Regions from separate parts of the Priestia sp. 10L35 genome, predicted to be linked through region 1. Evidence: riboswitches for the same ligand, from Rfam matches in the RefSeq annotation. Region 1 holds a riboswitch; each other region holds the start of a gene.
What was found. Region 1 has a riboswitch for thiamine pyrophosphate ahead of tenA (thiaminase II). Riboswitches for the same ligand answer to the same signal wherever they lie in the genome.

Region 1 (3,284 bases):
GTACACGTCGGAAATTGGGATTTTACTAGAGGAGATTCGGTTTACGCTTAAGCATTTAGCAAAATGGATGAAGCCTAAAAAAGTAAAAACCGCTTTAACACATGTGGGCTCTAAAGGGGAAATTGTTCCTGAACCGTATGGAGTCGCGTTAATTATTGCTCCGTGGAACTATCCGTTTCAATTAGCATTGTCTCCTTTAGTAGGAGCGATTGCCGCTGGAAACACGGCGATTATAAAACCTTCTGAATTAACGCCTAGCGTATCTCGCGTTATACAAGAATTACTGGCTGAAGCTTTTGACCCAGCATTTGTGACGGTGATTGAAGGCGCTGTAGACACGACGAGCCTGCTTTTAAAACAGCCGCTTGATTATATTTTCTTTACGGGAAGTGTAAATGTAGGGAAAATTATTATGCAAGAAGCAGGGAAGCAGCTTATTCCAGTCACGCTTGAGCTAGGCGGAAAAAGTCCGTGCATTGTACATGAAGACGCAAACCTAGATCTTGCAGCGAAGCGAATTATGTTTGGTAAAGGGATGAATGCAGGCCAAACGTGCGTTGCTCCTGATTATTTGCTCGTGCATAAAAAAGTGAAAGCGCAGCTTGTAGAGAAACTTCGCGAAGCAATTTCTCAATTTTACGGTAGTAATCCACTTGAAAGCGACCGCTACGGCCGTATTGTCAGTGAGCGTCATTTTACTCGGCTAGTTGAGTTTTTAAAAGACGGAAATGCTATAGTTGGAGGCGGGTACAATAAAAACACGCTAACAATAGAACCTACGGTGTTAAGTGAAGTAAGCTGGACATCAGATGTTATGCAAGAAGAAATCTTTGGGCCTATTCTTCCTATGATTGAATATGAAACACTAGACGAAGTCATTCATAAAGTTCAAGAAAAAGCTAAGCCGTTAGCTCTTTACTTATTTACAGAAAGTGAAGATGTGCAAAACGTGATAACGGAGCGCCTTTCATTTGGAGGAGGCTGTATAAACGATACGCTTATGCATATCGCTACGCCATATTTGCCGTTTGGCGGAGTGGGAGAAAGCGGCACGGGTCAATATCATGGAAAAGACAGCTTTCAGACATTCACTCATTTTAAAAGCATGCTGTCTCAAACAACCAAGTTTGATTTGTCATTCCGCTATCCTTCGGAAAAACAAAGCTTGAAAATGATCAAAAAACTATTGAAATAAAAGAGCCTCCTGATAGGAGGCTTTTTCGTTATTTTGAAAGTGAAAGCTGAGAAAGCGGCCATTTTTCTTGGGTATATGCCATTTCCCAAAATAAATACTCCAGTTCACAGCTTTTGATGAAGTGATCTTTCATACGGTTACGTTCTTCTTCAGTAGCTTGTTCGGCGAGTTCATCAAGCTTGTTACAAAACCATTGTGTTGTGCCATTCATTTCTTCATTATTATAAAACTGAATCCATTCATAAAAAGGATGAGAAGGAGATGGATTTACTTGTTCTGTAATGCGCTGGCCAATTTCAACGTACGTCCATGGACATGGAAGAAGCACTGCAATGATTTCTGCTAAGCTGCCTGTATGCGCAACACTTGTCATATGGTTAATGTAGTGGCTGGCCGTCGGTGAAAGCGTCTCAGTGTGAAGGTCTTCATAACGTACGCCTGCTACTTCACAAAAATTATTGTGAGGGTGTACTTCACTATGTAATACCGTAGAAATGCCGGCATTAAAGGCTTCCATTTCGGTACGCGTGCGGCATTTTGTTAAAGCAGCGCCGTAAATGCGAACAAATGCTGTTAAGTATTCGTAATCTTGAGAAACGTAGTGAATAAGCGCTTCTTTTGGCACGTTTCCTTCAGCAATTCCTTTAATAAAAGGATGGTTAAAAATGGCTTCGTAAATATAGTTTGCTTCTTGTCTTAATTGAGATGAAAATGACATCAAAATCCTCCTTTAATATGAGGAAGTCACAAACAAGCACATAAAGGAAATAAAAAACACTCCGTTTATAAACGGAGTGGCAAAGGACAGTAAAAACTGAACATTGCCACTTTCCTACGCTGGTATGAGCCAGATCAGGTTCAAAGGGATCAAGAAAACTTGTCTCAGCCGGTGGCACCCCTAGTGGACTTCCTATTAATCTAAGTTTAACTTACCATATATTCTGAAAAATAGAAAGCGTTATGGGAAATTGTGTGCTAACCGCTTTTCTTTCTTAAAGAGGAAATTTCTTAAAGCTATTTTTAATCATTTTTGTTTAAAAATGCATATTTTTAGGGAAGAAGAGGTATTAATGAAGGGAAGAGCCGTTTTCGTCTCCGAAACACTCCCATATAAATAGAAGAAAGGAGAGAACAAAATGGCGAAATTTCGTTTGTATGCTGTATTAAATACAGTAGGCTTGGCTATTACACTGCTTGTGAATTATTTAGCAAATGCCATTCCAATAGGAGGCAAAACAACGGGAGAAGCTTCTGCGCAAGTTCCTACGTTGTTTACACCAGCGGGTTATGCTTTTGCTATCTGGGGCGTTATTTATTTATTATTAACCATTTGGGTTATACGCCAATTTTTTGCAAGAGAAGATCAAAAGGAAATATATGCACGTATCGGCATTTGGTTTTTTCTAAACTGTTTGTTAAATAGTGCGTGGATCTTTATTTTCCAAAACGATTACTATAAGTTATCTCTTTTAGTTATGCTCTTTATTCTAGGCACATTAATGATTGTGTATTCCATTATTCAGCATTCTCGAATGACAACATGGTTTATGCGTCTGCCGATTTCGCTTTATCTTGGATGGATTTCTGTTGCGACTATTGTCAATGTGTTTGTCGTATTTCAAGCAAATGGAATACAGCACTTGCTTGGCTTAAACGAGTTAGCATGGACGATTATTATGCTGCTGGTAGGAGCTGTGCTGGGCATCATGTTTACATTAAAAAACCGAGACGCTGTTTATCCGCTTGTTTTTATTTGGGCTTATATTGCCATTGCAGTGAAGCAAAGTGGAAATCAGCCAATTGTCATTACTGTCATCATTTCAGTTGTTTTATTAGCAATTACCATTATTGTGGGATTGATTAAACGCTATAGACGTTTTTAAAAAGAAGCTCTAGCTTTTGTAAGCTAGAGCTTTTTATGATGCTCTTTTGATTGTAAAAAAGCAGCTGTAAAAGCAATTAAGCTAATTAAAATACCAAAAGGAACAACAATTGGTACGAATGATAAAATAAATGTCATAAGTGTAACCTCCATGTTGCATCGGTGCATAATGAAAAATTCAACTTTTTTAAATTGAAGTTCCGCTAT
Region 2 (3,284 bases), on a different contig from region 1:
TCTTCTTTATTTACTTGGATTAGTTGTTGCTTATGCAGCAGGCTTTGTTTGTACCTATTTCTTTGGATTTAACGATGAAATGGCGAGGGAGTTTGAATGATCGGTATTTCGTTTTATTTAAATGATAGTGATGCCCCCGAAAAATTAATAGAAGCGAGTGAGTGCGGGGTTACACGTGCATTCACTTCGCTTCACATTCCAGAAGAAAAAGGGGATTTGGCTGAACGGGCAAAAGAATTGCTTCATGTGGCTAGAGATTGTGGAATAAGCGTGTATGCAGACGTATCTAAGCATACGCCAGTTCATTTAGGTATTGAAAGCCTTATGTCGCTATCTTCACTTGGCGTATCTGGTATTAGACTAGACGATGGCTTTAGCGCAGAAGAAACTCTTTCGCTTGCGAATGAATTTTATATTGCTGTTAATGCAAGTACGTTATCCAAACAAGAAATTGAAGCACTCTTATCTGCAGGTCTTCATCATCATCAGCTACTTGCATGGCATAATTTTTATCCGCGGCCTGAAACAGGGCTTGAAGAAACGTTTTTTCAACAGCAGACAGATTTATTTAATGAACTTCGTATTCCAGTCTGCGCTTATATTCCTGGAGAAGACGAAAAAAGAGGCCCTATTTATCAAGGTCTTCCTACTAGAGAAAAAGACCGTAATAGATGTCCTTTTACCTCTGCAGTAGATTTATACGGATGCGGAGTAGCAGAGGTTTATATTGGAGATCCATGCGCCGGTTCAAGTTTATTAAAGCGTTTGGTTCAATATCAAGAAAGCCGTATTATTCCGCTGCGCATTCGTTCACCTCATATAGAGGGAACATACAGCGTGCGTCCGGATGTATCAAAAGACGTTCTGCGTTTAGTTGATACTCGATCTGTAAAACCAGTACCGCCATTTCATACAGTAGAGCGCAGAATGGGAGCAATTACAATGGACAATGGTGGCTACGGACGTTACAGAGGAGAGGTTCAAATAGCTAAAACGAATTTGCCTGCAAATGCTAATGTGAATGTGATTGGGTATGTAATAGAAGAAGATCATGAGCTGCTTTCGTTAGTGAGACCGGGGCAAAAACTTGAGCTTGTCACTGTCTAAATGGAAAAACCGCGTATTTTTAAAAAAGCCGCTAACTAGTAAGCTTATAAAAGTAAAGAGCACACACTGCTTAAAAAAGGTGTGTGCTTTTTATTTTACTAAAAAGGAAACTATTTTCATTGCTGAATCATGAACCTTTCTATTGAATAAAACGCTTTACTATGATAAAACTATTACAGGTAAACATATGATAATCGTTTAATTTTATAGAGATACAACGCCACTAGGGGTGCTTTCTAAGCTGAGAGAGACGAGAAGTCTTAACCCTTATAACCTGAACTAGGTAATACTAGCGTAGGAAAGAGGTATTGTAATGGATGTTTTGTATGGTATTTCCTTACGAACTCGTTATAATAATTTTTTGTATATAAACAAAAACACTTCTTTCCTGCGAAAGAAGTGTTTTTTTATGCGTAAAGGAAGGTGTCATACATGGAAGAAACAATTGATTTGATTGTCAAACAGGTAGAGGAGCGCAAAGGGGAGCTAATCCAGTTAGTAAAAACGCTTGTTTCATATAAAACGCCGGCGCCTCCTGCACGAAATTCTCATGAAGCGCAGCGTTACGTAGCAGATTTCCTTAAAAACTGCGGTTTTTCCATCGATATGTGGGACTTATATTCCAACGATCCCATCGTAGTAGGTACGTTAAAAGGACAAAAATCAGCTGACTATCAAAGCTTGATTATTAACGGGCATATGGATGTTGCTGAGGTACAAGAAAATGAAAAGTGGGGGACAAATCCGTTTGAAGCTGTGGTAAAAGACAATATGATAATCGGACGCGGAGTTGCTGATATGAAAGGCGGCTTGGCAGGAGCATTATTTGCAGTGCAGCTTTTAACGGAAGCAGGAATTGAACTGCCGGGAGACTTGATTTTTGAATCCGTTGTAGGAGAAGAAGTGGGAGAAGCAGGTACGCTGCAATGCTGTCAGAAAGGATATACAGCTGACTTTGCGCTTGTAGCCGATACGAGTGATTTACATATTCAAGGTCAAGGCGGAGTAATCACAGGATGGATTACGATAAAAAGCAGCAAAACCTATCATGACGGTACACGCCGAAGCATGATTCATGCTGGAGGAGGGCTGTTAGCTGCGAGCGCTATCGAAAAGATGGCAAAAGTGATCGGAGGGCTACAAGAATTGGAGCGCCACTGGGCTGTTACAAAGAGCTATCCAGGATTTTTGCCAGGAACAAACACGATTAACCCAGCAGTAATCGAAGGCGGAAGGCATGCTGCGTTTATTGCAGATGAATGCAGGCTGTGGATCACCGTTCACTATTATCCTAATGAATCATACGACCAAGTATCAAAAGAAGTGGAAGAATACATTTTAGCTATTGCAAAAGCAGATCCATGGTTAAAAGATAATCTGCCAACCTTTGAATGGGGAGGCACATCAATGATTGAAGACAGAGGAGAAATCTTTCCGTCATTAGAAATTGATGAAGGTCATGCAGGAGTGCAGCTGCTTGCACATACTCACGAACAAATTGAAGGGAAAAAGCCCCCAATCGATGTGTCAACTAGCGTAACAGATGGCGGTTGGCTAGCTGATGCGGGAATTCCGGCAGCTATTTATGGTCCGGGAAATTTAGCAAATGCACATGCTGTGAATGAACAATTAGATATGAATCAGCTTATTCAATATACAAAAGTGATGGTGCAGTTCATTTATACGTGGCTGCATACGCATAAGGAGTGATCATCATGAAATTTAGTGAACGATTATACGAAAAGCTGCAGCCTATTTGGCGTCAAAATCATAATCATCCCTTTGTACAGGGAATGGGAGACGGAACGCTTGAAAAGGAGAAGTTTCGCTTTTACATGATTCAAGATTACCTTTACCTAATTGATTATGCTAAATTATTTGCGATTGGAGCCATGAAAGCTACCGATGTTCAAACGATGGGGAAATTTGCTGCACTTTTGGATTCTACATTAAACGAAGAAATGAGCCTGCACCGTGAGTATGCCAAGAAATTTGAAATCAGCGAAAAAGAATTAGAAAAAGCGCAGCCATCTCCTACAACGCTTGCATACACACACTATATGCTGCACGTTGGTCAAAGCGGAACATTAGCTGAATTAGTGGCGGCTCTTTTGCCTTGTATGTGGAGCTATTGGGAAATAGGAAAAGAACTCAGTGAAAAGCCCGGAGCTAACAAT
Region 3 (3,284 bases), 440 kb from region 1:
GCGTTGTCTCAGCGGATTGAGATACTTGAATGGATTGAAAATGATATGCTAGAAGCGGACCAACGTCTCCGTGTATGGCCACTTCCTTCACTGTTATTGGCTTTTGCTTCTCCATCATTGCTCCTACTCCTCCTGAAACCATGATCGTTTCAGGATGTATAGAAGATCTTGTATGAGGAGAAACGAGCAGCGAGGAATTTTGATTCAGCGCTTTTACATAATTCACGGTTTCTTCAGCTAGTAATTGACAGATAGACGAAAGCTTTTCAAATGCTGCTTTTTCACCTTCTCGCAGTGTCAAAGAATTATTTTTCAAAAATTCAGTTAAATGAGACGAAACGTAGGTAACAAGACCGTCTTCATTTAGTCGAATTAATCTCCCGCCTACATGCAGTGTAAACGTTTCTATCACTTTTCCATTTTGACATAAAGCGATGTTAGCAGTGCCTCCTCCTACATCAATATTGGCAATTACTGCATTTGTTTCAGCAGAACGCTCTATTGCTCCCGATCCTTTTGCAGCTAATATTCCTTCCAAGTCAGCGCCGGCTGTTGCAACAACAAAATCCCCAGCATGTTCGGCTAGATAGTGAACGATACTTTCTGCATTTTGCTTTCTGGCCGTTTCTCCTGTGATGATCACAGTACCTGCCTCCACTTGATCTAAGGAGATTCCTGCGTTCTTATACTCTTGTTCTAGTAGTACCGTTAATCTTTGAACATCGATTTCAACATCGTTTAGCATAGGAGTGGTATAGATAGAACTTACATACGTTACGCGACGATCAATAATTTGACAGCCTGGCAGCGTAAACTGATTTTGTTGATTTGCTATTAACAGCTTGCTTACAATCAATTTTGTTGTGCTTGTTCCGATATCTAAACCTATGCTCGTTATCCATTTCTGTAGCATGCTATCAATCCCTTATCTCGTTTGAATATGGTGATTATCATAAAACAGTTTTTTGAATATTTCACTAACTATGTTATCAAACCTGACACACTTTTGTGTAAACAAAGGTGACAAATGACAAAAAAAGACTAAATCTTGGTAGATTTAGTCTTTTTGCTTATGATGAGTGTGATTTAGTTACAATCATTCTTGATGCGGATGGAATTAATAGTGAAAGAATGATTAAGCAGGCTATTAGTGACCCTACCATTGAAATACCGTTCATTGAAAAAGAATACCATAGAGCGGACATGCCCTTTGGCGCATATGATCCCCAAAAAATAATACCCGCAATAAAGTGCCAGAAATACCGTGCGAAGCTGCCGATAACAAGGGATAAAACAATCAAAACAAAAGCTTTTGATCTGTTATTGTTAGCTAAATTTGTTTTAATAGATTGCGAAAAAATACCTCCAACACCTATAAAAGCAAAAGCCACAATATATTCAATAAACGTTTGTAGCGCTGTTAAAATATAAGCCGTTCCTGTTGCCAACTGCAACAGCCCCCATAATAGACCAGATAGGGCCCCGCCTTTTACTCCCCAGCGAAAGCACATAATAAAAATGGGCACCATGGAGAACGAAATACTCACAGCCGTTGCAATCTTAATGGAAGGCAAAAGATCAAGTAGAAGTGCTAATGCTGCAAAAATAGCTATTTCAATTTTAGCCTGTAAAGGTAATGCTTTATTCACGTTTCTCACTCCTGTTTTTGAATCATTCATATCAAACGGTTTACACAGGAGTAAGCAAATATATGCTACTATTCCCACATTCCTACGCTAGCGTTAACTAACAGGTTCGAAGGGTCTGAACAATTTGTTCACTCTCAGCACGGCGGCTCCCCCTGTGGTACGTTCGGATATTTATGTAGTATTATGACAACATTCATTATACCATATGTAACAAAATAGATTCGAGAGATTTCAAAGATGTTTCTATTTTCTGAATCTATTTTTTATAATGACAATCGTTTTAGTATTTGGTATACTTCTTTTATGTCAAATGAATATAAAAAACCCTCATCCTAATCGATGAGGTAGAGGTCGCAGTTTTTAATAGTAAAGCAACGGAAATGCAGAGAACATTGAGGATGTTGTTTGAAAGGAAAAATTGCCGAAGTTTAGATCACTTCTCGGTTGATTTAAGCTGGGGCTGTCTCCGAACAGGAACAGAACTGTCACATCATGCGAGTGATGTGAAGAGCTATCTTCACGGAAGGTTGACGCGGTTTTCAGATTTAAAAGCGCGCACATATACTGCGGGCTTTTTTTATGTTATCCCGTCTCTTTCCGTACATTCGAAAGGAGTATTTATCTATGCAAGAGCAGCAAGAATTAAAACGTGGGTTGAAATCTCGCCACTTAACGATGATTTCATTAGGAGGAGCCATCGGAACCGGCTTATTCTTAGCAAGTGGTGGAGCAATTCACACAGCAGGACCTGGGGGAGCGCTTTTAGCTTACGCTATCATTGGTGTCATGGTTTACTTTTTGATGACCAGCCTAGCGGAGCTCGCAGCTTATATGCCTGAAGCCGGTTCATTTAGTACGTATGCGTCTCGGTTTGTAGATCCATCCTTTGGTTTCGCTCTCGGCTGGAACTATTGGTATAACTGGGCTATTACGATTGCAGCTGAATTATCTGCTGGAGCCCTTATTATGAAATTTTGGTTCCCAAACTCTTCTTCTATTTTATGGAGTGCCCTGTTTTTATTAATTATGTTTGGGCTTAACTACCTTTCTGTAAAAGGATTTGGTGAATCTGAATTTTGGTTTTCGTTAATTAAAGTAGTAACAGTTATCATCTTTTTAGTTATTGGCATTATGATGATTTTTGGTATCTTTAACAATGAAGCACCAGGGTTTAAAAACTTCACGCTTGGTGATGGACCCATTCACGGTGGATTCTTTACTGTCTTAGGTATTTTTATGGCTGCTGGTTTTTCATTTCAAGGAACAGAGTTGCTTGGAGTCGCAGCTGGAGAAAGTGAAGATCCGGAAAAAACGGTTCCTCGCGCAGTTAAACAAGTCTTCTGGCGCATCTTGTTATTTTATATTTTAGCTATTTTTGTTATCGGGATGCTTATTCCATACACAGCCGATTCATTAGCAAGTGATGATGTGCGAGTAAGTCCATTTACTTTAATATTCGAACGAGCAGGTCTGGCGTTTGCAGCATCAGCTATCAATGCCGTTATTTTAACAGCCGTTTTATCTGCTGGTAACTCAGGTATGTATGCTTCTACGCGTATGCTGTGGAACTTAGCGAAAGATGGAAAAGCACCAAGGTTCTTAGCAAAAGTGAATAAACGAGGCGTTCCAGTGAAT

Region 2: another riboswitch for thiamine pyrophosphate. It lies ahead of AC1DEF_RS19035 (acetylornithine deacetylase); the one in region 1 lies ahead of tenA (thiaminase II).
Region 3: another riboswitch for thiamine pyrophosphate. It lies ahead of thiT (energy-coupled thiamine transporter ThiT); the one in region 1 lies ahead of tenA (thiaminase II).

Annotation. Positions count from the first base shown of each region.
Region 1 covers NZ_JBFTKA010000002.1:667,065-670,348, reverse strand. The annotation lists gene AC1DEF_RS09395 (aldehyde dehydrogenase) at 1-1,195, shown strand, start outside; gene tenA (thiaminase II) at 1,224-1,913, opposite strand; TPP riboswitch at 2,008-2,105, opposite strand; gene AC1DEF_RS09385 (TspO/MBR family protein) at 2,332-3,078, shown strand.
Region 2 covers NZ_JBFTKA010000005.1:149,737-153,020, reverse strand. The annotation lists gene AC1DEF_RS19045 (PTS transporter subunit EIIC) at 1-100, shown strand, start outside; gene AC1DEF_RS19040 (MupG family TIM beta-alpha barrel fold protein) at 97-1,107, shown strand; TPP riboswitch at 1,323-1,425, shown strand; gene AC1DEF_RS19035 (acetylornithine deacetylase) at 1,540-2,817, shown strand; gene tenA (thiaminase II) at 2,823-3,284, shown strand, end outside.
Region 3 covers NZ_JBFTKA010000002.1:227,287-230,570, reverse strand. The annotation lists gene AC1DEF_RS07130 (ethanolamine ammonia-lyase reactivating factor EutA) at 1-913, opposite strand, end outside; gene thiT (energy-coupled thiamine transporter ThiT) at 1,071-1,679, opposite strand; TPP riboswitch at 1,712-1,812, opposite strand; lysine riboswitch at 1,987-2,171, shown strand; gene AC1DEF_RS07120 (amino acid permease) at 2,274-3,284, shown strand, end outside.